One region of the Serratia grimesii genome, then DNA from elsewhere that is predicted to be linked to it. Evidence: riboswitches for the same ligand, from Rfam matches in the RefSeq annotation. Region 1 holds a riboswitch; each other region holds the start of a gene.
What was found. A riboswitch is a leader RNA that binds a small molecule or an ion and turns the genes downstream of it on or off. The one in region 1 is predicted to bind thiamine pyrophosphate.
Positions count from the first base shown of each region.

Region 2: it holds a riboswitch for thiamine pyrophosphate, as region 1 does, so the genes downstream of both, thiB (thiamine ABC transporter substrate binding subunit) here and thiC (phosphomethylpyrimidine synthase ThiC) in region 1, are expected to answer to the same signal.
Region 3: it holds a riboswitch for thiamine pyrophosphate, as region 1 does, so the genes downstream of both, thiM (hydroxyethylthiazole kinase) here and thiC (phosphomethylpyrimidine synthase ThiC) in region 1, are expected to answer to the same signal.
Region 4: it holds a riboswitch for thiamine pyrophosphate, as region 1 does, so the genes downstream of both, tenA (thiaminase II) here and thiC (phosphomethylpyrimidine synthase ThiC) in region 1, are expected to answer to the same signal.

Region 1 covers NZ_LT883155.1:336,403-344,464, reverse strand. Annotated here, with positions in the region: gene hemE (uroporphyrinogen decarboxylase) at 1-180, opposite strand, end outside; gene nudC (NAD(+) diphosphatase) at 219-986, opposite strand; gene SGBXF1_RS01535 (Rsd/AlgQ family anti-sigma factor) at 1,086-1,589, shown strand; TPP riboswitch at 1,629-1,753, shown strand; gene thiC (phosphomethylpyrimidine synthase ThiC) at 1,868-3,811, shown strand; gene thiE (thiamine phosphate synthase) at 3,804-4,442, shown strand; gene SGBXF1_RS01520 (HesA/MoeB/ThiF family protein) at 4,447-5,196, shown strand; gene thiS (sulfur carrier protein ThiS) at 5,193-5,393, shown strand; gene SGBXF1_RS01510 (thiazole synthase) at 5,395-6,174, shown strand; gene thiH (2-iminoacetate synthase ThiH) at 6,174-7,307, shown strand; gene SGBXF1_RS01500 (GNAT family N-acetyltransferase) at 7,726-8,062, opposite strand, start outside.
Region 2 covers NZ_LT883155.1:721,762-729,823, forward strand. Annotated here, with positions in the region: gene ilvB (acetolactate synthase large subunit) at 1-1,316, opposite strand, end outside; gene ivbL (ilvB operon leader peptide IvbL) at 1,428-1,544, opposite strand; gene thiQ (thiamine ABC transporter ATP-binding protein ThiQ) at 1,633-2,337, opposite strand; gene thiP (thiamine/thiamine pyrophosphate ABC transporter permease ThiP) at 2,324-3,931, opposite strand; gene thiB (thiamine ABC transporter substrate binding subunit) at 3,907-4,893, opposite strand; TPP riboswitch at 4,951-5,057, opposite strand; gene sgrR (HTH-type transcriptional regulator SgrR) at 5,095-6,756, opposite strand; gene sgrT (glucose uptake inhibitor SgrT) at 6,847-7,020, shown strand; gene SGBXF1_RS03385 (sugar efflux transporter) at 7,232-8,062, shown strand, end outside.
Region 3 covers NZ_LT883155.1:3,838,789-3,846,850, reverse strand. Annotated here, with positions in the region: gene SGBXF1_RS18100 (sugar phosphate isomerase/epimerase family protein) at 1-123, shown strand, start outside; gene SGBXF1_RS18095 (MFS transporter) at 231-1,496, shown strand; gene SGBXF1_RS18090 (GNAT family N-acetyltransferase) at 1,535-1,960, opposite strand; TPP riboswitch at 2,029-2,120, shown strand; gene thiM (hydroxyethylthiazole kinase) at 2,157-2,951, shown strand; gene thiD (bifunctional hydroxymethylpyrimidine kinase/phosphomethylpyrimidine kinase) at 2,948-3,748, shown strand; gene SGBXF1_RS18075 (inhibitor of vertebrate lysozyme family protein) at 3,835-4,293, shown strand; gene SGBXF1_RS18070 (methyltransferase) at 4,641-5,675, shown strand; gene gutQ (arabinose-5-phosphate isomerase GutQ) at 5,733-6,704, opposite strand; gene srlR (glucitol operon DNA-binding transcriptional repressor SrlR) at 6,697-7,470, opposite strand; gene gutM (transcriptional regulator GutM) at 7,554-7,910, opposite strand; gene srlD (sorbitol-6-phosphate dehydrogenase) at 7,963-8,062, opposite strand, start outside.
Region 4 covers NZ_LT883155.1:3,302,771-3,310,832, forward strand. Annotated here, with positions in the region: gene gap (type I glyceraldehyde-3-phosphate dehydrogenase) at 1-163, opposite strand, end outside; gene SGBXF1_RS15635 (GlxA family transcriptional regulator) at 242-1,216, opposite strand; gene SGBXF1_RS15640 (LLM class flavin-dependent oxidoreductase) at 1,352-2,374, opposite strand; TPP riboswitch at 2,555-2,657, shown strand; gene tenA (thiaminase II) at 2,720-3,400, shown strand; gene SGBXF1_RS15650 (ABC transporter ATP-binding protein) at 3,397-4,152, shown strand; gene SGBXF1_RS15655 (ABC transporter permease) at 4,149-4,916, shown strand; gene SGBXF1_RS15660 (ABC transporter substrate-binding protein) at 4,932-5,867, shown strand; gene opgB (phosphatidylglycerol--membrane-oligosaccharide glycerophosphotransferase) at 6,151-8,062, shown strand, end outside.

The DNA.
Region 1 (8,062 bases):
CGTAACCTCACAGGCCAGTTCCGCATTCTTGCACAGCGACATGAAATCACCGGCCTCGGCGCGGGTGGCTTTGTACTCCGGCAAATAACGACCGGCCTGACGCATCATCCATACGGGGGTCACATCCACTGGCTGACGCATCAGCGCGCGCAGGTAACGATCGTTCTTCAACTCATTCATTATGGGCTCCCTTATTCATCTGCCGGTATTGTAGCGATTTATTGCTCACGGCATAAGGCTACGGTGTCCTCTATCAAACGGCGCGCCACGGTGCCAGGCGGTGGCAATAGTGGCAACTGATCATAGCGGTACCAGCCGGCATTCAGCAGCTCTTTGGGATCGTGACGGATCTCACCCCGGTGGTAATCGGCCATAAAGGCCATCATCAGCGAATGCGGGAACGGCCAAGGTTGCGAGGTGACATAACGCAGGTTTTTGATTTCAATGTTACTTTCCTCCATTACCTCACGCGCTGCCGCCTGTTCCAGCGTTTCGCCAACCTCAACAAAACCGGCCAGTACGGTATGAATACCACCGCGATGACGCACATGTTGGGCCAACAAGATCTCATCATCGCGCCGAATGGCGACAATCACGCAAGGTGCTATTTGCGGGTAGTAACGCTCCCGGCAATGGCTGCACAGACAGGCGCTCTCGGTACGGCTGAGATGCATCTCATGACCGCAATAACCACAGTAGCGATGAGAACGATAAAACTCGGCCAGTTGCACACCGCGTCCGGCGAGTTGAAACAACCCGCGATCGACTTCAAGCAGTTGGCGTACCGAGCCCATTTCCTGTGGCATCGCATGGCGGACCAACCAGACCGGCAACCCTTCCCATTCGCCAATAGTACGAGCCATTCTTCCCTGCAAGGAGAATGATGCGGCCAAACCACACGGTAATTCACCGTTCGGTAACCAAAGTTTGCTTTCATGGCTGACGATCCACCAGCCATTTTCATTACCCGTTAATGCAAGTTCCATATCGTTGTTGCACAACCTCAGCTTCACTGGCACTCTACAAATCGGCCTTGTTACATTTTAATAACTTACTGTTACGTTTTATTACTTACGGAGTCAAACATGCTCAACCGTTTGGAAAGCCTGACTCAGCGCGTTGGTGGTAGTAATGAATTAGTTGATCAATGGCTTCAGGCCCGCAAGCAACTGCTGGTCGCTTATTGCACCCTCGTTGGTATCAAACCGAACAAAGAAAAGCATACGCCGCTGAATGAAAAAGCGCTGGAGAACTTCTGCCATAATCTGGTGGATTATCTCTCTGCCGGCCATTTTCATATCTATGACAGAATTATCAAACAAGTGGAAGGCGCATCCAGTCCGAAAATGTCTCTGGCAGTTAATATCTACCCCAAGCTTTGGGCGAATACCGAGCAGATCATGGCATTCCATGATCGCTATACCGAAGTAGATATTGATCAGGATGTGTGTCTGGAATTCCATCAGGCGTTGTCAGATATCGGTGAAACGCTGGCAGCACGTTTTACCCTGGAAGATAAGTTGATCCAACTGGCTGCGGAAGCCTGGCAGCAAGCCCAGCCGGACGCAACGTTGGATCAGGCCCGTTAAAATTTTGTAGTGTTTTTTATTATCCCTCCTATACTGGGGGGCATCTTGTCGGAGTGCCTAGCGCCTGATTTGTTCATCAAATTGGCCAGGCTGAGACCGTTAATTCGGGATCCGCGGAACCTGATCGGGTTAATACCCGCGAAGGGAACAAGAGTAATCTATCGCCACAGGCAGGTGCCCAAATTTGGGACAATCCCGCCCTGCTGGCCAGCATCATTACTCCCTCCGAGCTCCAGACAAGCAACTTTCCCAACCCAACACACTGGTAGGAACTTGCTATGTCTAACGTTAAAAAACCCCGTGCCCGTAAAGAGCAACGCGAAGAAGCCCAACAGTTTATTGATACTCTACAGGGCGTTTCATTTCCCAACTCACGCCGTATTTATTTGCAGGGCTCACGTAGCGATCTGCAGGTACCGATGCGTGAAATTCAGCTCAGCCCGACGCTGATTGGTGGCGACAAAGACAATCCGCAGTACGAACAGAACGAAGCTATTCCGGTGTATGACACCGCAGGCCCTTACGGCGATCCGCAGTCTGAACTCAACGTACACACCGGCCTGGCGAAGCTACGCGCCGGTTGGATCACCGAACGCGGTGATACCGAAGCACTCAAAAACGTGAGTTCAGGTTTCACTCAGCAGCGCTTGGCGGATGAAGGTCTGGATCACCTGCGTTTTGAACACCTCCCGCTGCCCCGTAAGGCGCAACCTGGCAAATGTGTCACCCAGTTGCACTACGCACGTGCCGGTACTGTCACACCCGAAATGGAGTTTATCGCCATCCGCGAAAATATGGGCCGCGAACGTATCCGCGGCGAAGTATTACGCCACCAGCATCCAGGACAAAGCTGGGGCGCCAACCTGCCGGAAAACATCACACCGGAATTCGTCCGCCAGGAAGTGGCCGCAGGTCGCGCCATCATTCCTGCCAATATTAATCACCCTGAATCCGAACCGATGATCATCGGCCGTAACTTCCTGGTGAAAGTGAACGCCAACATCGGCAACTCGGCAGTAACCTCTTCGATCGAGGAAGAAGTCGAGAAACTGGTGTGGTCTACCCGCTGGGGTGCGGACACCGTGATGGATTTATCCACCGGTCGTTATATCCACGAAACTCGCGAATGGATCTTACGTAATAGCCCGGTGCCGATTGGCACGGTGCCCATCTATCAGGCACTGGAAAAGGTGAACGGCGTGGCGGAAAACCTCACCTGGGAAATGTTCCGCGATACGCTGCTGGAACAGGCAGAACAAGGGGTTGACTACTTCACCATTCACGCCGGTGTACTGCTGCGTTACGTGCCGATGACCGCTAAACGCCTGACCGGCATCGTCTCTCGCGGCGGTTCGATCATGGCTAAGTGGTGCCTGTCCCATCATCAGGAAAACTTCTTGTATCAGCACTTCCGCGAAATCTGTGAGATTTGCGCCGCCTATGACGTTTCTCTCTCCCTCGGCGACGGTCTGCGGCCGGGTTCGATTCAGGACGCCAACGACGAGGCGCAGTTCGCCGAACTGCACACCCTGGGTGAGCTGACCAAAATTGCCTGGGAATATGACGTGCAGGTGATGATCGAAGGCCCCGGCCACGTGCCAATGCAGATGATCCGCCGCAACATGACCGAAGAGTTGGAACACTGCCACGAAGCACCGTTTTACACCCTCGGCCCTCTGACCACCGATATTGCCCCAGGCTATGACCATTTCACCTCCGGTATTGGGGCCGCCATGATTGGCTGGTTCGGCTGTGCCATGCTCTGCTACGTGACGCCAAAGGAACACCTCGGCCTGCCGAACAAAGAAGACGTCAAACAGGGACTGATCACCTACAAGATTGCCGCCCACGCTGCTGATCTGGCCAAAGGCCATCCCGGTGCGCAGATCCGCGATAACGCCATGTCAAAAGCACGCTTCGAATTTCGCTGGGAAGATCAGTTCAACCTGGCACTCGATCCAGCTACCGCACGTGCTTATCACGATGAAACCCTACCGCAGGAATCCGGCAAAATCGCCCATTTTTGTTCCATGTGTGGGCCCAAATTCTGCTCGATGAAAATCTCGCAGGAAGTGCGTGACTATGCCGCAGCCCAGGAAGCCGCCAAACCAGTAGAAGTGCAGATAACCGGTATGGAGAAAATGTCGGCCGAGTTCCGCTCACGCGGTAGTGAGCTATACCACAGCGCCAGTAATCTGCAGGAGGAACTTCGCAATGACTGATATCAACACACCTTTCCCCGCCACGCCGCACAAGTTGGGGTTATACCCTGTCGTCGACAGCGTTGAATGGATTGCCCGTCTATTGGAAGCCGGTGTCACCACGATTCAACTGCGGATTAAGGATTTGCCGGATGAGCAGGTCGAAGAGGATATCGCCACAGCCATTGCCCTCGGTAAACGGTATAACGCACGGTTGTTCATCAATGACTACTGGCAGTTGGCGATTAAACACGGTGCCTATGGCGTTCATCTCGGTCAGGAAGATCTGGATACCACCGATCTGGCAGCTATTCACCGCGCCGGATTGCGTTTGGGCGTTTCCACCCACGACGATGCCGAACTGGCCCGCGCCATTGCGGTGAAACCTTCCTATATCGCGCTGGGGCATATTTTTCCGACGCAAACCAAAGATATGCCTTCCGCCCCACAGGGTCTGGTGGAGTTAAAGCGCCATGTCGCCGGGTTGAGTGACTACCCAACGGTAGCGATCGGCGGGATCAGTATCGATCGCGTAGCAGCCGTACTGGATTGTGGCGTTGGCAGCGTGGCCGTCGTCAGCGCAATTACTCAGGCCGCAGACTGGCGTGCCGCCACCGCCCAACTGCTGCAGTTGATCGAAGGCAAGGAGTAGCGCCATGTTGAACGATCAAGAGTTTCTGCGTTACAGCCGCCAATTGCTGCTGGAAGACATTGGCCCAGCCGGCCAGGAGAAACTAAAAGGTTCGACGGCACTGATTGTCGGGTTAGGGGGATTAGGCTCCCCCGCCTCACTCTATTTAGCGGCAGCCGGTGTTGGTACCTTGCTGCTGGCCGATGACGACAGGCTGCACGTCACCAATTTGCAGCGTCAAATCCTCTATCGCAGCCCCGACGTTTCCCAAAGCAAAGCCGCTCTGGCAAAGCACCAGCTACAGGCGCTGAACCCGATGGTCGAATCCATCGCGCTGGAACAGCGTTTGCAGGGGGAGGTGTTACAGCGTGCCGTACAACGCGCTGATTTAATTTTGGATTGTAGCGATAACATGGAAACCCGCCATGCGGTGAATGCCGCCTGCATCAAAGCCGGCAAGCCGCTGATCAGTGGCAGTGCAGTAGGTTTCAGCGGCCAATTGTTGGTGATTGAGCCACCCTATGCCCAGGGTTGCTATGCCTGCTTGTATCCAGAGCAAACGGAACCCCAACGCAACTGCCGAACCGCTGGCGTACTCGGTCCGGTAGTTGGCGTCATTGGGACGCTGCAAGCACTGGAGGCGATCAAAATGCTAGCGGGCATGCCTTCGTCACTCAGCGGAAAACTGCGGTTATTCGACGGTAAACAACAAAGCTGGAGCACCTTGCAACTTAGCCTGGCTAGCACCTGCGCGGTGTGCGGAGGGACAGCATGAAAATCAGGCTAAATGACCAGCCATTGGAATTGGCGCAGCCACTGAGCGTCGACGCTCTACTCGAGCAGTTGGAACGCCACCAGCCAGGTACTGCACTGGCTATCAACCAAACCATCATCCCGCGTGCAGACTGGGTTAACCACTTGGTGCAAGACGGTGATGACATCCTGCTGTTTCAGGCCATCGCTGGAGGCTGACATGTTAAAAATCGCCGATACCACTTTTACTTCACGCCTATTTACCGGGACCGGAAAATTCGCCACCCCTACGCTGATGCTGGACGCCCTGCAAGCCTCCGGTTCCCAGCTAGTGACCATGGCAATGAAGCGTGTTGATCTACGCGGTGGCAATGACGCCATTCTGGCGCCGCTACAGCAACTGGGTGTTCGCCTGCTGCCGAATACCTCCGGCGCAAAAACTGCCGCAGAAGCTGTGTTTGCCGCCCGACTGGCACGTGAAGCCCTTGGCACACATTGGGTGAAACTAGAAATTCACCCCGATGTGAAATACCTGCTGCCGGATCCAATTGAAACCCTGAAAGCAGCGGAAACGTTGGTGAAAGACGGCTTTGTCGTGCTGCCTTACTGCGGCGCTGATCCGGTGTTATGCAAACGTCTCGAAGAAGCAGGTTGTGCGGCAGTAATGCCGCTCGGCGCGCCAATCGGTTCCAACCGTGGTTTGCGCACCCGCGACTTCCTGGAGATCATTATCGAGCAGGCCAAAGTGCCGGTGGTGGTGGATGCCGGTATCGGTGCGCCAAGCCATGCGTTAGAAGCGATGGAGCTGGGTGCCGATGCCGTGCTGGTCAATACCGCTATCGCCGTAGCACACGAGCCAGTGCAGATGGCTCGGGCATTCCGTCTGGCACTGGAAGCAGGTGAACTGGCGCGTCAGGCCGGTTTGGGCGGTAGCCAACACAATGCAATAGCCTCCAGCCCATTGACTGCTTTTCTCAGTCAGACTGGGGAGACGTTGTGATGGCAGATGACTTCAGTCTCCGCTGGCAGCAATTGGATTGGGACGATATAACTTTACGTATCAACAGCAAAACCGTGCGCGACGTGGAGCATGCGTTGAATGTGGACAAGCTGACACGCGAAGATTTTATGGCATTGATCTCCCCCGCTGCTGCGAATTATCTGGAACCGCTCGCGCAGCGTGCGCAGCAGATGACGCGTCAACGTTTTGGCAATGTGGTCAGCTTCTATGTACCGCTGTACCTGTCCAACCTATGCGCCAACGACTGCACCTACTGCGGCTTTTCGATGAGCAATCGCATCAAGCGTAAAACCCTGGATGCTGCCGAGATCGAACGCGAGTGTCTGGCGATTAAGGCGCTGGGTTTCGAGCATTTGCTGTTAGTGACCGGCGAGCACCAAACAAAAGTGGGCATGGATTATTTTCGCCAGCATATTCCAGCGATCCGGCGCCATTTCAGCTCGCTGATGATGGAAGTGCAGCCGCTGGCGCAAGAAGAGTATGCCGACTTGAAAGCACTGGGGTTGGATGGCGTGTTGGTGTATCAGGAAACCTATCATCCCACCACTTATCTGCAGCACCACCTCCGTGGGCAGAAGCAGGACTTTCATTGGCGGCTGGCCACGCCGGATCGCCTGGGGCAGGCCGGGATCGATAAGATCGGTCTCGGTGCACTGATCGGGCTGTCCAATAGTTGGCGTACCGACTGCTATATGCTGGCTGAACACCTGTTCTACCTGCAGCAAACCTACTGGCAAAGTCGCTACTCGATCTCGTTCCCGCGCCTGCGGCCCTGTGCCGGCGGTATCGAACCGGCGTCGATCATGAGTGAACCGCAATTAGTGCAGCTAATCTGTGCCTTCCGGCTGTTCGCCCCCGACGTAGAGCTGTCTTTGTCGACACGTGAGTCACCGTTCTTCCGCGATCATATGATCCCGGTGGCAATCAACAGTGTCAGTGCCGGATCCAAAACCCAGCCTGGCGGATATGCCGACGACGTGCCACCGGAGCTGGAACAGTTTGAACCCCACGATGGCCGTACCCCGCAGCAGGTGGCACAAGCCATCAGTGACGCCGGCTTACAGCCGGTGTGGAAAGACTGGGACGGATATTTGGGGCGAAGCCCGCAATAAGCTGTAACACCTATGACATTGTGGGAAAAGTGATGGAAGCGCTACTCAGAAGCTGTCGACATCGCTGGCAAGGCAAATCAGCCCCGCTATAGTGTCGCTGCTGGCTGCCAAACCCGGTGCCAGCCGGAGCCGTCACCTTCCCGGCGGCTTCGCCTTACCCTTACCCGGATCACGTCGGATTACCCTCCCGCGTGACTCCGGGACCTCTAACATGACTCCCCTCACATATTTTTAGCGCAGGCGAGCGCATTGTCGCTCAGGGCACTTCACAAGCAGTGATTTTGGGACGAGAAGGCGTGGTGGCACCGGATGTAGTGGTCGCCATCGTTCTTTTTAAGATAGAAATAATCAACGCCCGCATAGAGCGGCGCACTAAACAGAGACATCAGAAATAATACTGTCAGTCCTCTGATTTTCATTACTTATCATCTTTACGCTTAACCAGTTCCGCCTGACCAAATTCATCCTTGCCAATGGCAACCCAACCGCGCCGCAGATAAAACACCTCAGCCCTGGAACCTGGATCGGTAGTGAGATGGATTTCTTCAGCTCCATTATCAAACAACCATGCCGTTACAGCGTTCAGTAAGGCGGAGCCTATACCTTTCGACTGATATTCCGGCTTAACAAACAGCCCACCGATCAAAGGTTCTGGAATAAAGAGGCCAAAACCGACGCCGGCGTAATCTTCACCATATTTGCAAATCCAGCCACCGCCCTGATTGATATCATCCAGCGCCTGGGTTCTCTGAAGG
Region 2 (8,062 bases), 390 kb from region 1:
TTGCGCTGCGGTTCGGCCAGGGCTGCGCCTATCGCTGCCGGCAGACCGAAGCCCATGGTGCCCAATCCGCCGGAGGTCAGCCACTGGCGCGGACGACTCAGCGGGTAGGCCTGCGCCACCCACATTTGATGCTGGCCCACGTCGGTGGTGATAATGGCGCTTTCATCCACGCAGCGCGCAGCAGCCAGCACCAGCCCATAGTGGCTCAGTGGATCTTCGGCATCCGGCATGCTGAACGGGAACTCGCGCTTCAGGCCGTTGACGGTGTCCAGCCATTCGCTGCGCGGCTGCGCCTCAATCTGTGGTAACAGCTGTTGCAATACCTGGCCAACGTCGGCATGAATGGCAATGTTGGCCTGCTTCACCTTGCCCAGTTCGGCACGGTCAATATCCACATGAATAATGGCGGCGTTCGGGCAGAACTGTTCGGTTTTGCCAATCGCCCGATCGTCAAAGCGGGCGCCCAGTACGATCAGCAGATCGGCCTCTTGCAGAATAAAGTTGGTGCTGCGTGCTGCATGCATCCCCAGCATGCCCAGCGACAGCGGGTGTTGCACCGGCATCGCACCCAACGCCATCAGCGTCATGGTGGTCGGCAGGTTGGCGCGTTCCGCCAGCTCAATCGCCTGTTGGTAAGCATTGGCGCAGATGATGCCACCACCCAGATACAGTACCGGGCGTTTGGCCTGGTTGATCATCGCAGCGGCCTGGGTTACGTCAGAGGCCTCAAAGGCCGGTGCCGCATCGGGAATGGCGATCGGCGGCAGTTCATCCAAATCGATCACCGCAGTTTGTACATCTTTAGGCACGTCGATCCATACAGGACCAGGACGACCGGATTCTGCAATCCGAAATGCATCACAGATCACTTGCGGCAGTTCGCGGATATCGCGTACCAAATGGTTGTGCTTGGTGATAGGAATCGAGATGCCGTAGGTATCTACTTCCTGGAAGGCGTCGGTGCCGATCATTGAGGAAGGCACTTGGCCGGTGATGCATACCAGCGGGATGGAATCGAGCTTGGCGTCAGCGATAGCGGTGACCAGATTGGTTGCGCCCGGTCCGCTGGAAGCGATACATACCGCCGCCTTGCCATTGGCACGCGCCATGCCTTGTGCCATAAAGCCCGCGCCCTGTTCGTGGCGTGCCAGTACGTGATGAATGCGGGTGCTTTGGCTCAGTGCGTCATACAGCGGCAGTGCAGCGCCGCCGGGAATGCCGGCAACGGTGGTGATGCCCTGACGTTCCAGCAGATGAACGATCAGCTGTGCGCCGGTGAAGCGGTTGCCTTGCTGTGGCGTGCCCGAAATTGCCATGTTCCTATCCTTTCTCAAGGCCGGTTCGCTTTTCTGGGCAGGGGGCTGAAACTAAAAACCCCGCCCGGTTTGCGCCGGCGGGGTTTGGGAATCGATGCGTTGATTCGGACCCTACGGCGCATTGCCGACGACCACCACCACACGCACGACGACCATCACCGCGGCTGGTAGCGCGGTAACTAGTAGGGTCGAAGTCAGCGAGGATGCGATCACAGGGAACCTTATCATCAGTAAAAAAAGTCAGGATTTTATAAAACCACAGGCGCAAAATTCGCACAACAGGTTTATTTGCGCAGCATAAAAAACGCGCTGCGGATCACGCTTTGTGTGAAATGCCGAGCACTCTGGCTTCTGGTGCGCTGCCGTCCAGCAGCGCCTGCGTTGGACCGTCGTAAAAAATGCGGCCATCGACCACCAGCAAGGTGCGTGGCGCAATACGTGCAGCATCATCCAGGTTGTGAGAGACCATCAGCAATGTCAGGTTGCGCTGGTCGCAAACTTCTTGCAGTAGCTGCAACATTTCATTGCGCAGTGCTGGGTCGAGTGCTGAAAAAGGCTCGTCGAGCAACAGGATTGGCTGTTGCCTGATCAGACAGCGGGCCAAGGCTGCACGCTGTCGCTGCCCCCCGGATAGCTGTGACGGCAGGCGCAGTACATGTTCTTCCAATCCGACTTGTCGCGCGATTTGTGCCAACTGTTGCTTCTGTTCTTCGTTCAGCCGCAATCCGGGATCCAAACCTAATCCGATGTTTTGCGCCACCGTCAGATGGGCGAACAGGTTATTTTCCTGAAACAGCATCGAGACAGGGCGTTTAGCCGGTGGCGTTGTGGTGTGGTCGCTGCCATCTAGCCGCAGTTTACCGCTGGTGGCTGACAGGAACCCGGCAATCAGGCTAAGAAGCGTACTTTTGCCCGCCCCGCTGGGGCCAAGCACCGCGACACGTTCGCCTGGTTCAATGCGTAGATCAAAGCGCATTGGCAGGTGTTCATACAGGTAGGTCAGTTTTTCAAGATCTATCATGGTGGCCCGGTAAACGTTCGATCAGGGTAAACAGCAGGAAGCACAACAGTAGCAGCAACAGTGCGGTGACCGCGCCGTCATTACTGCGATAGGCACCAATCTGCTGATACAGGTAAAAAGGCAGGGTGCGGAAGTGCTCGTTGCCAAACAGGGCCACCACACCGAAATCGCCAATCGACAGTACGCAGGCGAAGGCCAGCGCCTGGGCCAGTGGGCGGCGCAATGCTTTTAGTTCGATAAGCCGCAGTCGCTGCCAGCCGTGGATATCCAGCGACAGGCACAGCGGGTTATAGCGTTCGGCCAGGTCACGCATCGGGTTTTCCAGCACTTTCAGCGCGTAGGGCACCGCCATCAGTGCATTGGTGAGGATCACCAGCGCATACGGCGACTGCGGCAGCCCCACGGTATCGCTTAACAACAAGAAGAAGCCGGTCGCCAGCACGATACCCGGCATTGCCAGGATCACCATACCGCTCAGCTCAAGTCGCTGGCCCCAGCGCAGCCGCTGTTGCAACTTCAGCTCACGGCTGCTCCACAGCAGCATCATGGTCAGTACCACGCACAGCGCACCGGCACCGAGAGCAATACGTAACGAGGTGAATAACGCCTGCCACAGCACCTGTTGTTGCAGTACGCTGACCAGGCTTTGGTTGGCACCGTCGGCAATGACGGCCAATAGCGGGGGCAGCAGCAGTAGCAGCGCGGCGGCAATCAGCAAAAAATCACTCACGCGGCGCCACAAGCTGTCTTCCGGATTGCGCCAGATGTGGGCATGGGTACTGCCCACGGGCAGCGCCTGACTCAAGCGCTGGCTGAGCACCACCAGCCCCAGGCAGCAGGCCAGTTGGATCAGAGCCAGCAGTGCAGCGCGGCTGAGATCGTAGTCATAGCTGAGCGCCTGGTAGATCGCCAGTTCGATGGTGGTGGCCTGCGGCCCGCCGCCCAGTGACAACACGGTGGCGAAGCTGGCAAAGCACAGCATAAAGATCAGCGCGCCGCTCGGCAGGATCTGGCGACGCAGTGCTGGCCACTCAACGAAGCGGAATTGCTGCCAGCCGCTCATGCCAAGCTGGGCCGCTAATTGGCGTTGTTCGACCGGAATATTTTCCAGTGCCTGCAGCAGCAAGCGAGTCGCTAACGGCAGATTGAAGAACATGTGTGCCAACAGGATGCCCTGCAAACCGTAAGGGGAGAAACTGTAGTTAATGCCGAGCCAACCGCATATTGCAGCCAGCCAGCCTTGTCGGCCATAAACACTGAGCAGGCCGAACACCGCCACCAGTACCGGCAGCACCAGCGTCATGGCGCACAGCCGCAGCAGTAACTGGCGGCCGGGGAAACGGCGACGGAACAGTGCGCGTGCCAACAGGATCGCGGGCAGCACCGAGATCAGCGCCGACAACAACGCCTGCCAGAAGGTGAAACGCACCACATGCCACAGGTAGCTGTCCTGCCACAGACCCCGCCAGTCGCTTTCGGGCGCGTGTCGCCACAGCGAACCCATCGCCAGTACGGCGACGGTCAGGATCAGACCGGAAGCCAGCAGCCCCGGCCATAACCAGCGTGGGATCAGTGGCTGACGGCGGTTTGCCATGCCCGGATCCAGTTGCCGCGTTGTTTAGCCACGTCTTCAGCGCTGTATTGTAGCGCTGTCTGCGGTACGGTCATTTGCTCAAAACCTGCCGGTAGTTGGGTTTTGATCACCGGGTACATCCAGTTACCGGTAGGAATAGTGTTCTGGAACGCTGGAGTCACCATAAATTGCATAAAGCGCTCGGCCAGTGCCGGTTGTTTGCTGGCCTTGAGTTTGCCCGCCACTTCGACTTGCAGATAATGACCTTCGCTAAAGTTGGCAGCGGCGTAGCTGTCTTTCTTCTCTTCAATCAGATGATAGGCCGGAGAGGTGGTGTAGCTGAGTACCAGATCGCCTTCACCTTTCAGGAACAGACCGTAGGCTTCACTCCAGCCCTTGGTCACGGTGACGGTTTTCTTCGCCAGTTTCTGCCAAGCTTCGGGGGCTTTGTCACCATAAACTTTCTGCATCCACAGCAGCAGCCCCAGGCCCGGCGTGCTGGTGCGAGGATCTTCGTAAATCACTTTCCAATTTTGGTCGCTGTCGACCAGTTCTTTCAGGCTTGTGGGGGGATTTTTCAGTTTTTCTTTATTGTAAACAAAGGCAAAGTAGCCGTAGTCGTAAGGCACGAAGGTTTTATCCTGCCAGCCGCCGGGGACGCTTAACTGAGCGCTGTCGACGTTGCTTGGTGCGAATAAACCGGTTTGCTGCGCGGCCTGTAACAGGTTGTTGTCCAACCCCAGAACCACGTCGGCGGCACTGTTTTTGCCTTCCATACGTAGACGGTTAAGCAGTGATACGCCATCTTCCAGTGCCACGAATTTCAGCTCACAGTCGCACTGGGCCTCAAAGGCCTTTTTGACTGCCGGACCAGGGCCCCAGTCTGCAGCGAAGGAATCATAGGTGTAGACCGTCAGCGTGGGTTTGGCGAACACCGGCGCGGCGCTCAGCAACAATAATAAGGGCAGACTTTTTTTGACCACTTTGCACTCCTGAACATTTAGGGGGCAAGGGTATCTGAGGGGGCGAGTGGCGGCTGCCGGTTCGCTAGGCTCAAATCCCTCCGCCGGTATTGACCGGATCAGGTTCGACGGGTTTATTCTCAGCAAAATCGGCACGCCGCATTTTTGCACCCCGTTGAGACGGCGCCATTGTAAAGACTAACGGGCGTCGGTGAAAGGCGCTTATGCTTCCGGCGGCGCAAACCACGCGGATTTAAAATCAAACCAGCCGAGGGTGTTCATCCGCACACCGCGCATACTGCGTTGACCATGCAATTGCAACCAGTGGTGGAACAGCGGGTGTAGCTGATGGCTGCTGACCAGACGTCGGCCAAAATCGGCCAGCGGTAAGGTATTGGCGCGCCACAACGTCGCATCTTCAGCGAGATCTTCATTCATGCAGTGCTGCATTAGCGGCAACTCATACAGCGTGGCGAACAGCGAGAATTCCAGCGGCAGATAGAAGTTAGCGCTGCCTAGCCACACATCGCTGATCGCATCGCCTTTATGCCAGGTATCGTAATCGACGATCTGAATCTTCAGCTTGATACCCTGTTGCACCAGCAAGGGTTCGATCGCCTGTTGAATGGCGTGGAATTCCGAGTGTTCGCTGTAGAAGGTCAGTGTCAGTTCGGTTAACCCAGACGGCTTGGATTGTAGTGCCAGCGCACGGTTATGGTGCCAGCGCGGCAGAATGCCATAGGCGGGAGACCAATAGCGTTGATAGACTGGCCCGGCGTTGCTCAGCAGTGAAATCGGGTTGATCAACTCACACAGCCAACTGCGAATGGCCGGATCCGCCGCCAATGAGGAGCGCTGATCAAACAGCAGGAAATAGCAGCCTTCTTCCAACCGGCTTTCCAGTTCATTTTTGCCAGTGTCGTCCGCCTGCAACTGGACGCCGGAGTGCACCAGTTCTTCGGTCACTTCCGGCAGCACCCAGATGTTCACCTCATCGATCAGTGCGCGGTAACCAAAGTAATCGTCGAAGGCGTGAATTTTCATCTGGCTGCGGTGGTTGCGTACCACACTGTACGGTCCGGTTCCTATTGGATGGCGTGAGAACTCCGGCAGACTCTGCCACTCACGTGGGAGGATCATGGCGTGCACAGAACCCAGCAACCAGGGTAGCCAGTAGTCGGGGCTGAGCAGGTGCACGTCAATCACGTATGGCGTCGGCGAGATCACGCGCTCGATATGGGAAAACAGGGGCTGTGGCATCAAGCGACTGAGCGTACTGATGACATCCTCCATTTCCAGCTCGCGGCCATGATGAAAATGAATCGCCGGACGCAGATAAAAACGCCAATGCAGCGGTGTTAAAGCTTGCCAATGATGCGCGAGGTCTGATTCCAGTTCCCCGTTTTCCTCATTTATGCGCGTCAGTCCGCTGAAAATCTGCCGTGCCAAATGGGTTTCCGAACGTCGTAACGCTGAACCGGGCAACAGGTTGTACAACTGGCGATAGTAGAGCACGCGCAGAATGTGTTTGCCCTGACGAAAGCTGCGGCCCAGTTGGGACAGCAGCATCTGCCGCACCACATTTTTATCGCCGACCAGTTGCACCAGTTGATCAATACGGTCTTGCTCCAACAATTCTTCCGCACGCTGCTGCTGCAATGCCAGGCCAGTGTAGTGGAAGGTGAGCCGCGAACGTTTACCACGCCCCGATTCCGCTTGCCAGGTCAGCCAGCCTTGCTGCTGCATGGCTCCAAGTAACGAACGCACGTGACGACGTGAGCAGGTGAGCACTTCGGCCAGCTCTTGCAGCGTGGTATCGGTCGGCTCGCCATGGCAGCGTTGCCACAGACGAATGAACTGCTGTTGCAATCTGGAGGTGGACATAAAAGAGGAACGCTCCGGTATCAACCCATCAATTTATCTTTCCCTATATTACGCCGATAATTTTCCTCAATGAAAGGGGGAGGGCGACAGATGAAAGTTTTCTTGTCAAAACAGTTCTATCAACGGTATTTCAGCGCGGTACGCCGCCAGCATGCCGATTGGCTGGGGCTGGTGCCTGAACAGGCGCGGCTGGATATGCTGGCTCACCTGACCCAATGGGACATCCATAAGATGGCGGACAAGGAATATCGCGAGCATCTTTGATGCGACAACTGAGTTAGGCCACTGCGCTTTGAGCAGCAACATCGCGGCTTGAAAGGCGAAGGGCACAAGAGTTTCTGAGTAATGGTGCTGTTTCACCAGCCAGTGGGGTCATACCCACTGGTTTTTTTATCACCAGCCGCGGTGATGTTCTTGCAATTTATCTGCCGTAGCCTAAGGTTCTCTCTTCCGCATTAGGGCCAGGGACGACAATATGAAACGTCTGTACGGGTTACCACGCCGCTTTAATCCCATTTTTGCCGCTTTCCTGCTGATTGCGTTTCTTTCTGGCATTGCCGGAGCGTTATTGGCCCCGACGCTGAGCCTCTTCCTTACGACTGAAGTTAAGGTACGGCCACTGTGGGTTGGTCTGTTTTACACCGTTAATGCCATTGTCGGTATTGCCGTCAGTTTTCTGTTGGCCAAGCGTTCGGATACGCATGGCGACCGGCGTAAGTTGATTCTGGTGTGTTGTATTATGGCGATCGGCAACTGTCTGTTGTTTGCCTTCAACCGTGACTATTTGACGCTGATCACCGCCGGTGTGCTGTTGTCGGCGATTGCCAATACCGCGATGCCGCAAATTTTCGCGCTGGCGCGAGAATATGCTGACAGCTCGGCGCGTGAAGTAGTGATGTTCAGTTCGGTGATGCGTGCACAACTGTCGCTGGCATGGGTAATTGGCCCGCCGCTGTCGTTTACGTTGGCGCTGACCTACGGATTTACCGTGATGTTTGTAATTGCGGCGACAACCTTTGCTGTCTGTGCGTTACTGGTGTGGTTTACCTTGCCATCGGTGCCGCGTGCTGGGCAGGAAGTTCAGGACAATGTACTTACCAATACGGCTTCGGCGCCTATTGCACCCGCCAGTGCCTGGCGTAACCGTGATGTACGGCGCTTGTTTATCGCCTCGATGCTGATGTGGACGTGCAATACGATGTATATCATCGATATGCCGCTCTATATTACCGCGGATTTGGGGCTGCCGGAGAATCTGGCGGGCCTGCTGATGGGCACTGCGGCGGGGTTGGAAATTCCTGCAATG
Region 3 (8,062 bases), 1.6 Mb from region 1:
GAGCAGGGGCTGGAGGAAAGGTTAAAAAAAGAATCTCAAGATGCATTAAATCAAATTCACTACGTTCGTACTATTATCGACAGTCTGATGCAGCAAGCCAAGGGGCTATTAACCCCGACGTAATATAATAAATAAATTTATAAATGACACATTCTCACTGATGTGAAGATTCGTTCGTCTCATCATTGGGGTAACAACACCGCTTATTATTTAATGGCTGTGAGGGGATTATGCTGACTAAAAAAAGATGGGCGCTATTTAGCTTGTTGGTTCTATGCGGGGGAACAATATATAAATTGCCCTCCCTTAAAGATGCGTTTTATGTGCCCATGCAAGAATATTTTCATCTGAGCAACGGTGAAATAGGTAATGCCATGTCGGTCAACTCTATTGTGACGACCATTGGTTTCTTCTTATCAATTTATTTCTCCGATCGCCTGCCACGGCGATTCACCATGTCTTTTTCATTGATAGCTACAGGTTTGCTCGGCATCTACCTGTCAAGTATGCCTGGCTACTGGGGGATTTTGTTTGTCTGGGCGCTATTTGGGGTGACCTGCGACATGCTGAACTGGCCGGTGTTACTGAAATCGGTAAGTATGTTGGGGGATAATACTCAGCAAGGGCGTTTGTTTGGTTTTTTCGAGACGGGCCGCGGTGTGGTCGATACCGTGGTGGCATTTTCCGCACTGGCGTTGTTTACCGCTTTTGGCAGCGGCTATCTTGGCTTTAAGGTCGGGATACTGTTCTATTCAGCGATCGCTATTGCCGTAGGGGTTATTATTCTTTTTGTGATGAAAGAACACCCGCAGGAAAGTAAGTTGCCGAAGAATGAAATGCCTGCAAGTAACAAGCCAGGCATGAGTAGCGTATTAAAAAACAAAACGGTATGGCTGATTGCTTTTAGCGTTTTCTGCGTCTACGCCGTGTATTGTGGATTGACGTTCTTTATTCCTTTCCTAAGTAATGTCTATGCATTACCGATTGCATTGGTAGGTGCATACGGAATTATTAATCAGTACTGCCTTAAAATGGTGGGTGGGCCTATTGGCGGTTTAATTGCCGATAAAGTATTAAAGTCTCCCAGCAAGTACTTATTCTATACCTTTATTATTAGCGCAGTGGCGCTGGCACTTTTGATTCTGTTGCCGCACGAACAAATGCCGGTCTATCTGGGTATGGCTTGTACGCTAGGATTTGGTGCCGTGGTCTTTACCCAGCGTGCGGTGTTCTTTGCACCTATCGGTGAGGCTGAAATTGACGAAGAACACACCGGTGCGGCCATGGCGTTAGGCAGCTTTATCGGTTATGCCCCGGCGATGTTTTGTTTCAGCCTGTACGGCCACATTCTCGATGCCTTCCCAGGGCTAACCGGCTACAAGATCGTCTTTGGTCTGATGGGCATGTTTGCCTGCGCAGGGATTATCGTGTCGGGACTGTTGGTGAGAAATATCCGTGCGCGTGCAAAATTGACCCAGGAAGTATCTGCTGCCTGATCAGGTTTGCTTTGATGGGCACGGTATATGCCGTGCCCTTATTTTGCAGGGGAATGCATCAGGTAGTAGTCTTCCGTGCCGTCATTGCCCGTGGTGATCGTTCTCCAGCCATGCTTATGGTAAAACGCCAACGCCTTTTCATTTTTCACCAGACATTTCAATGACCCGGTGGCAGTAAACGTCTGTTCAGCCGCCTGCAGTAAGGCGCTGCCGACACCCAAGGGCGGCAGGTGAGGATCGACATACAGGTTGTGAATAAAGTTATCTTGGCGATAAATCGATACAAACCCCAGTAGCCTCCCTTGGTCTTCCGCAACCCAGATATCCTCACCCAGCGTTGAACGATCGAAGTCTTCCAGCCGATAACCGGCAGTATCGCGCCACGTAAACGCCGCTTTGCGTGACGCCAAATATAGCGTGCGCAGGAAAGGGCGGTCGGCCTCTTGGTATGTTCTTATCTGCATGGCATCTCCTTTTTATTTTTTGACACTATAGCGCGATTGACCTCACCGGCGGCAACCTCAATAATGGTCGTCTTGACTCGGGGTGCCTCTAGGGGCTGAGATTTTACCCGTATTACCTGATCTGGATTATGCCAGCGTAGGGAAGTCTCGGTGCCTCAACCGGTACCCGCCTTCTTGAACGCCGGTTGGGAGGAATATGTTCGCTCGACCTGATGCTTTACCCGGCGCCCGTGCCGCGGCTTGTTTGACCCAATTTAAACGCCAACCCCCATTGATTCACTGCCTGACCAACGAAGTTGTGCAGGAACTGACGGCTAACGTGTTGCTGGCGCTCGGTGCTTCCCCTGCGATGGTGGTGGAACCGACCGAAGCGGCGCAGTTCAGCCGGCTGGCGAATGCTTTGCTGATTAACATTGGTACTCTCAATGCTTCACGTGCCGAATCCATGCTGGTGGCTGTGGAGGCCGCTAATGCGGCGGGAACGCCATGGACACTGGATCCGGTGGCGGTGGGGGGGTTGGTGTACCGCACCGCATTTGCCCAGCGCTTGTTAGGTGAAAATCCGGCAGCGATTCGCGGTAATGCTTCTGAAATCATGGCGTTGAGCGGTTTACAGGCAAACGGGCGCGGCGTTGATAGCACGGACGATTCGCTGGCGGCTTTACCCGCCGCGCGTGAGTTGGCACGGATCAGTGGTGCCATAGTCGCGGTAACCGGGGTCGTGGATTATGTCACCGACGGCCAGCGTGAGTGGGCCGTTGCAGGAGGGGACGCGCTGATGACACGGGTCGTGGGAACCGGTTGTGCCCTGTCGGCGGTGGTGGCGGCATTTTGCAGTCTGCCGGGCGATCGGCTGGACAATGTGGCGACTGCCTGCCGGGTGATGTCGCTTTGTGGTGAACGTGCTACGCAGCATGCCGCCGGACCGGGCAGTTTTACCCCTGCGTTCCTCGACGCTTTGTATCAACTGCGACCGGAGGATCTGCAATGAAACGGATTAACGCATTGACCATCGCGGGTACCGATCCGAGCGGCGGTGCAGGTATCCAGGCTGACCTGAAGGCCTTCTCTGCGTTGGGGGCTTACGGAACTTCCGTTATTACCGCGTTGGTGGCCCAAAATACCCGCGGGGTACAGTCGGTTTACAATATTGACCCTGCTTTTGTTGCCGCTCAGCTCGACTCTGTGTTCAGTGATGTGCGTATCGACAGCACAAAAATCGGTATGCTGGCTAACACCGACATTGTGCTGGCGGTGGCGGAGCGTTTGCGCCATTACCAACCGACATTTGTGGTGCTGGATACCGTTATGCTGGCGAAAAGTGGTGATCCACTGTTGGCGCCAGAGGCAGTAGATTCTATTCGTCGCGAACTGTTGCCATTGGTATCGATTATCACGCCGAATCTGCCAGAAGCTGCGGCATTGTTGGAATGTGCTCCGGCGGAAAATGAACGACAGATGCGCGAGCAAGGCCAGGCGCTGTTGGCGATGGGGTGTCAGGCGGTGCTGATGAAGGGGGGTCATCTGAGCGAAAGTGAAAGCCCGGACTGGCTGTTTAGTGCTGGACAGGAACAGCGTTTCACCGCGCCGCGTGTGGCGACCCGCCATACGCACGGTACCGGTTGTACACTTTCCGCCGCATTAGCCGCGTTACGCCCGCGCCATGATGATTGGGCCGGCACGGTGGCTTCAGCCAAGGATTATCTACAAAAAGCGTTGCAGCAAGCCGACACCTTGGAAGTAGGTCAGGGGATCGGGCCGGTACATCATTTCCATGCCTGGTGGTGACTCAACTTTTTGCCGTCACTGTGGTCTGACTAAATTCAGGCCCGGTTTTGGCCGGGTGCGAATGAATTTTATTAAAGGAGAAGGCCATGACAGGACAAAACGCACTTCGCGGTGCCATCTTCGGCGTGTTACTCAGCTTTAGCGCGGGCAGCTTTGCCCAACAAATTGTCACTACCTCAGATGTGATCCAGCAGCCGGGGTACCAGACCAGTTGGCAGAACATGGTGAAAGGCCAGGCCCGCTTGCCGGGTTGGGCGCGTAAGGGCGTGGGGACATCAACCCCGGCGCAGAGTCTGAGCTGGAAGGGCCAAAACTATCTGGTGGGTAATGTGTGTAAACCCCACGACTGTGCCAACAATTTTATGATGGTGGCGTTTAAAGAAGACAAGTCGCAAGCTTGGGCGGTACGCGTCGAAGTGGCCAACAAGCCGGAAGCGGTTGATCATCCGAAGAAATACGCCAAGTATCAATGGTTGGGTAAGCCGGACGAGGACATGAAAGCGCTGCTGAAACAACAGTTCGAGAATAATCCCGACTGGAAATAGTCAGTATTCGGCTGAGTGCGGATGTATTCAGCCGGTTTTATGCGGAATATGGGAATTATTAAAATAAAATTAATATTAAATCAACTCCGATAGGAATAGTTTTAATTTATAATTAATTGATTATCTAATGATACCCGATCTGTATTATTCATTATATTTTTCTCCTTAGTATTTAATCGGTTGAATATTTTATTTTTCACACCGGAAAATATCAATACATATTTTGTGGTTTTATTTTATTTAGTGTCTATGATCTTGTTTGGCGAATTTGTTTTCACCGGAAAATAAGCATTGCAGTTTTTTGCAATGGTGTCTGGGGTTAAATATCCAAACGGAGCATTATGATCATGGCAACTAATCAGGTTACTCTTTCTGAAGATGAAAAAGCATCATTATATTTGTTGGATCAAACGATGGGATTCACCGTGCAGGCCGCCTTGCGGGCTGCGGCTGAGCTGTGCGTGGCCGATCATCTGATCGACGGTCCCAAAACCGCCCAGGAGCTTGCAAGGAAGCTGGAGGTGGACGGCCGTATGCTGCACCGAGTTTTGAGTATTCTGGCATCACGAAATATTTTTGCCGTTTCCGAAGACGGACGTTTCTCGCTAAACCCCGTAGCGCAATATTTACGTTCGGACGTGCCGGATTCACTGCGCGGTGGGGTATTAATGCTGACGGATGAAACCATGTGGCGCCCATTGGGAAAATTAGCTGCGACTTTACGCGGTGAGCCGGTATTTAAACAAATATTCGGCATGCCATTCTATGATTATTGGTCGCAAGACGATATTCCTGACTCGGAAAATGATTTCCATATCGGTATGGCATCGATGTCGGCGTTGGAAAATAAAATTGTGATGCGTAGCTATAAATTCCCCGAGCATGCGACGGTGGTGGATATCGCGGGTGGGTTTGGCGGATTGCTGCTGAGCGTATTACGCGCCAACCCTACGGTTAAAGGCATTCTTTTTGACCAACCGCAGGTATTGCCAAGAAACCGCCTTGGTGAGTTGGGTGATGATTCACGGTGGGAAACCTGTGCGGGCAGTTTCTTTGAAGCCTGCCCGACGGCAGATTTTTATCTGTTGAAATTTATCGTCATGGACTGGGCTGACGAGCCGGCCCGCCGGATATTGCGCACTTGTCGTAATGCGATGTATCCGCAATCGAAGCTATTGCTTATTGAACCTGTAATCGTGCCGAATAACACGGCCTGGGACAGCTGTCGCGAGCTCGATTTGGTGCTGATGGGCAGTTTTGACGGCGGGCAGGTACGTACCGAAGAAGAACTGAAGGCGCTGTTGGCCAGTGCCGACCTGAAGCTGAATCGGATTATCGATACCGGCTGTTATTTGTCGATCGTCGAGGCGGTACCGAATTGATACCCGAGATGAACCGGCAAGGAGGAACCCGCATTGCTGCGGGTTTCTTTAGCTTAGTTAGCCGATCCCGGCTTGATGCAGGTCATGCAGGTTGATCGCGCCCACCAGCACGCCATCCAAATTGACCACAGGGGCGGCGCTGATGTGCTGTTCGTGTAACGCCTCTAACGCTTCTCCGGCGCGCCACTGTTCTGGCAAACGGTAGCCGGGGCGGGTAATCGCTGGGCTTAACGCATCCTGTAGGCTATTGCCTTTCACCAGCCAGCGACGCAGGTCGCCATCGGTAAATACGCCAACCACTTTCTGCTGCGCGTTACATACGGGTACCAAGCCCAGTCCGGTGCGGCTCAGTTCAAGCATCGCTTCCATGACGTTGGCATTTTCACTGACCTGAGGCAGGCGATCGCCTGTGCGCATCAGGTGATGTACCCGATTCAGTAAACGTGCCCCCAGGCTGCCACCTGGATGCGAGCGGGCAAAATCTTCGGCGTTGAAACCACGTTGACGCATCAGCGCCATGGCCAGTGCATCGCCCATCATCAGCGTATTGACTGCGCTGGACGTCGGCGCCAGCCCCATTGGGCAAGCTTCACGTTCGACACTGATATCCAGCATGCAGGCGGCTGCCAGTGCCAACGGTGACTCTTTACCGCCAGTGATGGCGATCACCGGGATATTATTTTCCGCCAGCAGCGGCAGGATCAGATCCAGTTCTTTGGCTCGGCCTGAATACGAGATAAACACCACCACATCATCGGCCCCGATCATCCCGAGATCGCCGTGCAGCGCTTCAGCCGGGTGTACAAAGAACGACGGTGTGCCGGTACTGGCCAGTGAAGCGGCGATTTTTTTGCCAATATGACCGGATTTACCAATGCCGGAAACCACGGCCTTGCCACGGCAATTCAGTAGCAGTTCGCAGGCGCAGACAAAATTATCATCCAGCCTTTCCAGCAGACGTTGCGCTTCAGTCAGCTCAATCTCCAGTGTTTCACGGGCAAAGGCCAGAAGGGCCGTGGCGTTACTCATCAGAATCTCCTACCAGAATGATATTGATACCTTTCGCTTGCAGCGCAGCGAGATAATCCGGGTTGATGTTTTTATCCGTAATCAGTGTATCAACGGCGCCCAACTCACAGACCACATTCGGACTTTTACGGCCGAATTTTGACGAGTCTACCAGAAGAATAATGCGGCTGGCGGCTTCGCACATCGCCTTACTGACGTTATGCACCTCGTTAAAAGTAGTGACACCTGCGTTGAGATCTACGCCGTCCGCCCCGATAAACAGTTTGTCGAAGCTGAACTGTTGGAAAGCCGATTCTGCCAGGCTGCCGTGAAAGGACGCCGATTTTTTACGGTAGGTACCACCGGGCATCAGGATGGTCTGGTCGTTATCCAGCTCCACCAGCGCATTGACGATATGCAGGCTATTGGTCATCACGGTGATGTTATTGAACTGCGCCAGATGCGGTACCATTTGCAGCACAGTACTACCAGCATCGAAAATCAGTGAGTCGCCATCGTTGATCAGTTTGATGGCGGCGTAGGCGATCTGACGTTTCTTCTCGGTATTGATGTGGGTTTTACGGTCGATGGGCTGATCGCCATCATCACGGCTGAGAACCACGCCACCGTATGTGCGGATCACTTCGCCTTCGTCTTCCAGCAGGGTGAGGTCTTTACGGATAGTGGTTCCCGTGGTGGCGAAGTGTGTCGCCAGAGCATCCACTGCCGTTTTACCATGCCGCTGCAGATATTCAAGGATAGCGGCCTGCCGCTGCTTTGGTTTCATAGCCCGTCCTGTTCACAAGAGTTGAGCATTTCCCTTCAACGAATAATTCAACATGAAAGGTAATGTCTTTTAATGTGAAAATATCATGATTTAGGGGCAACCGCTAACGATAGTGCAGTCTGGCATGCGCGATCCTCGGGGAAGATCACATCCGGGAGAAGATCTCTCTGATGAAGTCCGTGCAGACGGGCGATCTGTCGCGGTTGCGCGAAGATGGTCAGGCCACGCATCAGCATACTGCCGCAGACCCGTTGCTCGGTATCGAAAGCCAGTGCCATTACTACCCGTGGCCGAAAGCGCCCGCCAGAACGCCCGACACCGACGGTACCCAGTTGGCATAGGCCGTCGAAGGCGCGGTTAAAACGTTGGAGCTGCCACCAGCCGAAAGCGATTTGCAGTAGCCAGGCCAGCACGGCGAAAATAATTAATGCCTGGGTCATGTTGTCTCCTGTTTAGTTTCCCTCTCCTAAGGGAGAGGGAGGGGTAATTCGATCAGAACATCACCTGACCGCCGGTAATATTGATTGACTGACCCGTGCAGTAGGACGCCTTGTCGCTGGCATAAAATAGCAGGGTATTCAGGACATCCTGA
Region 4 (8,062 bases), 2.1 Mb from region 1:
CTGCCAATGTGCCCGACAACGAGTCGTATTTCAGCAGATGCGCCAAGGTTTTGCTGTCGGTTAAATCGTTGATCGCCACTATCTCAAAGTCACTGCGCCCCAACGCAGCACGCAACACATTTCTGCCGATTCTGCCGAATCCATTAATGCCTACTTTGACCATGATCTACTCCTTCGTTATTGGCTCTGCTGCCAATGTAGGTCGAAGGCGTTATGACGTAAATGACGTTTATAGATCAATTTACGCCAACATGCGTGAATGGAAACGTTCGCGATACTCGGTAGGTGTCAGTTGTAAATGTCGTTCAAAAACGCGCCGCAGATTGAGACCATTACCAAACCCGCAGTTCATGGCGATTTGCTCAATACCTTCAGCACTCTGTTCCAAACGTTGCCGGGCCAGATACAGGCGCCCTTCTTCAACAAATTTAGCGGGTGAAATGCCCGTCTCACGCGTGAAAACGCGGGTAAAGTTTCGCGGGCTCATCGCGACCCGCTCTGCCAGTTTTTCTACACCGAGATCGCTGGACAGGTTTTCCAGGATCCAGGACTGGAGATCGCGGATCGGGCCAGGGTTTTTAGCCTGATTCAACGGATAACGACTGAACTGCGCCTGACCGCCAGGCCGACGCAGGAACATCACCAGGTCTTGCGCCACTTCGCGTGCCTGAACAAAACCGTAATCGTCTTCCACCAGCGCCAGGGTGAGATCGAACCCGGAACTGACACCGCCGGAGGTCCAGACAGAGCCATCCTGAACATACAGCGGCCCATTTTCGACGTGTATTTTGGGGAAGCGGGCCTGCAACGTTTCCAGCAGTCGCCAATGGGTGGTTGCCCGGCGTCCATCGAGTAAACCAGCCTCTGCAAGTAGCAAAGCGCCACCGCATACCGACGCAATACGTCGCGCTTTAGGTGCGGCGCGGCGCAGCCAATCGACCACATAAGCACTTTCTTCCGCGGTCGCCCCTTTTCCCGTCACGATGATGGTGTCGCGCTCCTGATCAGGATCGAGATCCGAGAGACGATGATCGGCGAGCAGATTCAATCCAGACAAACCGTGCACCACCCGATGGGGTTGTGTGGTGGCCAGCGACATTTGATAAAGCGGCGCGTCATGGGGCCTCAAGCGGTTGGCCTGCATCAGGATGTCAGCGATTCCCGCCGACTCGAACAACATGCCCCCTTCGGGGACGATAATCAGAAATGTATGCATGTCCTTAAAATACAAATTGAGCAAAATAAGTCAAGAATGTGCTATCCGCAGAGGCACGTTAATTTGCTGCCCCTGCTTTGAATTTCAGAGAAGCCCACCACAGGCAGTTCAGGCGGGCTCGTCGTCATCGAACTATCAGCGCCAACCCAGCGCCGGGGCGACATGCGTCAAGATCGATTCAATCACATGGGCGTTATAGTCAACGCCCAATTGGTTTGGCACGGTCAACAGCAAGGTGTCCGCTTCGGCAATGGCTTCGTCCTGCGCCAGTTGTTTGATCAACAGCTCTGGCTCAGCGGCATAACTGCGGCCGAATATGGCTCGGGTCTGCTGATCGATATACCCCACCTGATCGCCTTCCTGACCGCTATTGCCGAAATAACTGCGATCCTGCGAATTCATCAATGCAAAGATACTGCGGCTGACCGACACACGGGGTTCGCGCTGATGCCCTGCTGCTTTCCAGGCTTCACGGTACTCGCGAATTTGCTTGGCCTGCTGCACGTGAAACGGCTCGCCCGTCTCGTCATTTTTTAACGTCGAGCTTTGCAGGTTCATCCCCAATTTCGCCGCCCAGACTGCTGTGGCGTTCGAGCTGGCCCCCCACCAGATACGATCCCTCAAGCCTGCGGAGAAAGGCTCAACACGCAACAGTCCCGGCGGGTTGGGGAACATCGGCTGTGGGTTCGGTTCGGCAAAACCTTCACCACGCAGCGCATCGAGTAACACCTCGGTATGGCGACGGGCCATATCGGCTTCGGTCTCGCCTTCGGCGGGCGTATAGCCAAAGTAACGCCAGCCCTCAATGACCTGCTCGGGAGAACCGCGGCTAATGCCAAGCTGCAAGCGTCCACCAGAAATCAGATCAGCAGCACCGGCGTCTTCGACCATATAAAGTGGGTTTTCATAGCGCATATCGATCACACCGGTGCCGATCTCAATACGTTGAGTTTTTGCGCCAATGGCAGCCAACAGCGGGAACGGCGAGCCTAGCTGACGCGCAAAGTGATGCACGCGGAAGTAAGCCCCATCCGCCCCCAATTCTTCTGCCGCGACAGCGAGATCGATGGATTGCAGCAACGCATCCGCAGCAGAACGGGTACCCGACTGTGACGAAGGCGTCCAGTGACCAAACGAGAGAAATCCAATTTTCTTCATAGGAGTAGCCCTTAGATTCAATTATGACCGGATTACAGTGACAAAAATGCCCCCGCTCAGGCCAGAAAAATTGTGTGCGATCGCACTAAACGAACCGTTTTGAGCTAACGAAAGACGCCCTTATTGCAGCCCAACTCGACCGCCCGATCGTTGTAATCAAAAAGTAAATATCGTATAACAGGCTCCTCCGAGGGGTGTCCTGTTACGGGCTGAGATGGCACAAGCCGAACCCTTTGAACCTGATCTGGGTCATGCCAGCGAAGGGACGGGTCGGCAATAACACCATCAGTCATTGCCTGTTCATACCTCAGCGCGCCCGGATCTCCACACACTTTTGGAGGTCCCATGTTTACCCCTCAATTTGATAATGGTCTTTACGGACGGCTGCGCCAGCAGGCCGGTAGCCACTGGCAGGACTATGTCGCACACCCTTTTATTCAGCAACTGGCTGCCGGCACACTACCTGAGCCCGCATTCCGCCGCTATCTGACCCAGGATTACCTGTTCCTGATCCACTTTGCCCGCGCCTATGCGCTGCTGGTCAGCAAACTGCGGACCCTGCCGGAGATGCGTGCGGCCACCGCCTCCCTCAACGCCATTGTCGCCGAACTGCCTTTGCATCTGGCCTATTGCGCAGACTGGGGGCTGAGCGAACCAGACATTGCCGCCGAACCTGAGGCCGCAGAAACCCTCAACTACACCCGCTATGTACTCGATATCGGCCACGCCGGTGATGCGCTTGATCTGCTCGCCGCGCTGATGCCCTGCGTCGCCGGTTATGCCGAAATTGGTTTGCGGCTGCTGGGCGACCCTGCCACGGTAATGCAAGGCAACCCTTATGCCTCATGGATCCGTAACTATGGTGATCCTGCCTATCTGTCCGGGGTGCAGGCCGCACTCGATCTACTGGAAAACGTTAGTCACCAGCGTGGAGCTGAAAGCCGACTGGCCGAACTGTCGACCATCTTCACCACTGCGACCCGGCTGGAGTCTGCCTTCTGGCAAATGGGGTTGAATGCCAAATGAGTAGCGGTAACGCTCAGTATGACGGCGTGCGACCGGGTATTCAGGTGCGGGATTTGACTCTGCGCTTTGGCCCGCAAGTAATTTTCGACCGGCTAAATTTCGATATCGCAGGCGGCAGTTTTGTCGCCTTGCTCGGCGCAAGCGGTGCAGGGAAAACCAGCTTACTGAAGATCATTGCCGGGTTGGCGAAACCCACGTCCGGCACGGTCACAGGCAGCGATGGCCTGCCGATCCCCGGACGCATCGCCTACATGGGGCAAAAAGATTTGCTCTATCCGTGGCTAACCATTGCTCAAAACATTAGCCTCGGCGCACGGCTACGGGGTGAAAAAGTCGACCGTTCCTGGGCAGAACATCTGCTGGAACGCGTAGGTCTGAGCGGGTATGGCAGTGCCTTGCCGGCGGCCTTGTCCGGTGGGATGCGCCAACGCGCAGCCATCGCCCGCACCTTGTATGAGCGCCAACCGATCGTATTGATGGATGAACCTTTCTCGGCGCTGGACACCATTACCCGCGCAAAAATCCAGCAGCTTGCCGCCGAGCTGCTGGCACAACATACCGTGTTACTGATTACCCACGATCCCATGGAGGCCTGCCGCCTTAGTCACCGCTTGCTGGTCTTGTCACGCTATCCCGCCGGCATTGACGACAGCCATGTCATTGAGGGCCTGCCGCCACGTGCACCGGACGATCCCCAACTGCTGAAAAGCCAGAGCGAGCTGCTGCTGCAACTGGTGAGGGCAGCCGAATGAAACCTATGGTGGAAAGCCGCCTGTCACGAATGCGCCGCAGCCTGACAGTATTTGTCGGCCTGTTATTGCTATGGGGATGGGCCACCTTGGGTGATATACCCGCCTTCCTGTTGCCTTCACCGTCTGCGGTCGCGCAGGCGCTTTGGAATGACCGGGCTTATCTCGCTTATCACACGCTGATTACGGCCTCAGAAATAGCCTGCGGCCTGCTGGCAGGGGTGTTGCTGGGGGCCGCACTAGCGCTGTGCATGATTTTCTCGCCACGGCTGCAACGCTGGCTGATGCCCCTGGTGCTGACCAGTCAGGCGATCCCGGTGTTTGCGCTGGCCCCGCTGTTAGTGCTGTGGTTTGGTTTTGGCATGAGCGCCAAAGTGGTGATGGCGGTGCTGGTGATCTTCTTTCCTGTCACCTCTGCGTTCTTTGATGGACTGCGGCGGGTCAATAACGACTATCTCGACCTGGCACGTACCCTGCGTGCCTCCCCCTGGGCCCAACTGCGGCATGTGCGGCTGATGGCGGCGTTGCCGGCCTTCGGTTCCGGGCTACGCATGGCCGCCGCCGTCGCCCCGATAGGCGCCATCATCGGCGAATGGGTCGGTTCGGCGGAAGGTTTAGGTTACGTAATGCTTAACGCTAACGCACGCATGCAGACCGACGTCTGTTTTGCTGCGCTGTTTATTCTGGTGCTGATGACCGTCTTGCTCTGGGTGACGGTAGACGCGCTGCTGCTACGCCTTATTAACTGGGCGCCGGAAAATGACTGATAAAAGGAATCAACAATGATTAAAAATACCCTCTGCGGGCTGCTGCTCAGCGCTACGCTGGCCGGGCAAGCAACCGCTGCCGAAAAACTGACGCTGGTGCTTGATTGGTACATCAACCCCGATCACGCGCCTATCATGGTGGCCGAACAGATCGGAGCTTTCAAGGCCGAAGGCCTCGACGTCAAGATTGTGCCCCCGTCTGATCCCGCGTTGCCTCCGCGGCTGGTTGCAGCAAAACAGGCCGACCTCGCCATCACTTATCAACCACAATTGCATTTCTTTGCCGATCAAGGTCTACCGTTAATGCGTGTGGGCACCCTGATTAACTCACCGCTGAATACCATCATCACGCTGGATAAAACCATCACCACTCCTGCGGGCCTAAAGGGCAAGAAAATCGGCTATTCGGTCAGCGGTATTGAACAAGCGACGCTGGCAACTATGCTCCAGCATGAACATATCAACCCCAATGACACCCACTTGATCAACGTTAACTTCCAGTTGACCAGCGCCTTGCTGGCAGGACAGGTCGATGCGGTTATCGGCGGTTATCGCAATATTGAAGCGCTTGAATTGAAGTTACAGGGAAAAGATCCGGTGGTGTTTAACGTTGAAGATTACGGCGTCCCCGCCTACGACGAACTGATCATCGTCGCCAATCGCGACACCGTCACAGAGCCGAAAATTAAAAAATTCCTCGCGGCACTGAAAAAAGGCAGCGATTACCTGCATGCCCATCCTCAGGAAAGCTGGTTAGCGTTCGCCAAGGCCCATCCAGAACTGAACACCGAGCTGAACAAACAGGCGTGGCAGGCCAGCTTACCGCTGTTTGCGCGTGATCCGGCCAAACTGGATAAGGCACGCTATCAAGCCTACGAGCAATTCCTTTTCGACAACAAGCTGATCAAGAAAATCACCCCCGTGGAACAATACGCGGTGGAACTGCATTAAGCCGTTATCGGGCGTAGCATGCTGCGCCCTTATCTATAACGCCCTACCTCAATGGGGGAAGCCATACAACACCATGATTGGCCTCTCTCTTCACTGGCGTGATTAGTGTCACACTATTGTCACAAAAACGTCCAATCACACTCTGACGCACCGGAGCAATGCAAACACGCATTGCCCTGACGGTTTCAATGCGCTATACCCTCCTCTTTCTCGCTGCGGCAGCGGTCAGCGGCGTTGGCCAGGACAGTAAAGTTTTTCTTTTTAATTAGACAGGGTACGGTGGATGGTTTCAGCATTAATCTCGTTTGCACTTTTTTTAGCCTCAATTTTAATCTACCGGACCCGGGGCGCTGCCAACCGTTGGTGGCTTGCCACTCTGCTGACACTGCTGGGCAGCTATCTGATCCTCAACGTTGTCCTGATCGCCAGTAACTACTTTACCGGTGACGGCATTACCGATGCAGTGATCTACACCCTCACCAGTAGCCTGAAAGGCGCGGGCGTCGGAAAATACCTGCTGCCGTTTATAGGGCTACTGGCAGTCCTGGCGCTGATCTTCGCCGTACTCACCTGGAGTCTGGTGCGGCGCAAAGCGAAAAGCAGCAGCGTGGTATACAGTGTGATCGCCGTGCTGCTGGCCTTGTTTTCCGTCGGTACCACCCCCGCCTTTCAGGATATCTCCCTGCTGGTCAGAAGCCAGATCAGCGGCGATACCGCCGACTTTGATACCTATTACAAAGCCCCCAAAAGAAGCGTACAGGGCAAGGCCCCGAATCTGGTGTATATCTATGCTGAGAGCCTGGAAAGAACCTACTTCGATCAACAACTTTTTCCCGGACTGGCTGACGAACTGAACCAACATCGCGAAAACAGCATCGACTTCAGCAACACCCAACAGTTGCCTGGCACCGGCTATACCATTGCCGGCATGGTGGCCTCGCAGTGTGGCATCCCGCTGTTTGCCCCTTTCGACGGTAACGCCTCCAGCGCCGTGTCCACCTTTTACCCGGAAAACGTCTGTCTGGGCGATGTGCTGAAGTCCGCCGGTTATGACAACTACTTTTATCAGGGTGCCGAGCTGGCCTTTGCTGGTAAAGACACTTTCCTGAAATCGCACGGTTTCGATCATGCTTACGGCTTCAAAGAACTGCGTGGGCAGGTCAGCGATCCAAGCTACAAAAATGACTGGGGCTGGTACGACGATACCGTTCTGGATGTGGTGTTCGACAAGTTTGTTGAGCTGTCTAAACAGAATAAAAAGTTTTCACTGTTTGCACTGACCGTGGACACTCACCACCCGGATGGTTTTATCTCCGCCAGTTGCAGTAAAAAATCATTCAGTTGGCAGAACAAAGAAAACCGCTCATTAAGCGCGGTCGCCTGTAGCCAGCAGCACATCGCGGCGCTGATCGATAAAATCAAGGCATCCGACTATTTCAAAAATACCGTTATCGTGGTGTCTTCGGATCACCTGGCGATGAACAACACCGCCTATGACATTTTGACCAAGCAGAAACGCCGTAACCTGTTCTTTATCATTGACGGCACTCGCCCGCAGACTGCGCTGCATAACGAGAAGCGCAGCACGCTGGACAACGGTGCCACGGTGTTGGATGTGATGGGCGGCGATAACTACATTGGCCTTGGCCGCAGCAGTTTCTCTAGCCCAACGTTGTCCACCGTTTTCATGAATATCGATGAGAAAATCAACGCATGGAAACCGGCAGTGGTGAAACAATGGGGGTTCCCAAACAGCATTAGCAATTTCACTTTGGGCAATCAGGGCAACAGTTTTACCTTTTCCGGCATTACCTTTAAGGTGCCGTTTATCCTGAAAGTGACGGATAACAAAGTTGAACCGATGTTTAATGTTTACCTGTCAACACCGCTGAAAAAACAGCTTGCTGGCCTGGGCGCAGGTGAAAAGTTCGTTTGGGTCGACAAGTGTTATGAAATAGGCCGGATATGGGCACCCGAAATGGCGCTGAGCACCGAAACCTGTGTTGCGTCAGGCAACCTGGCTTCACCGCCGCAGATTGTGCAGGCCAAAGGGGGGAACTACCGTGGCAAAGTCAGCTTTAGCGGCCCGGAAGCAGACAGCGTTGCTGCTTATCAACGTGCCATCGAACAGTTGAACGTGGACGATGCTGCCGTTAAATATCAGGCAGATGCCATTGCATTTATGCTGCCGGGCA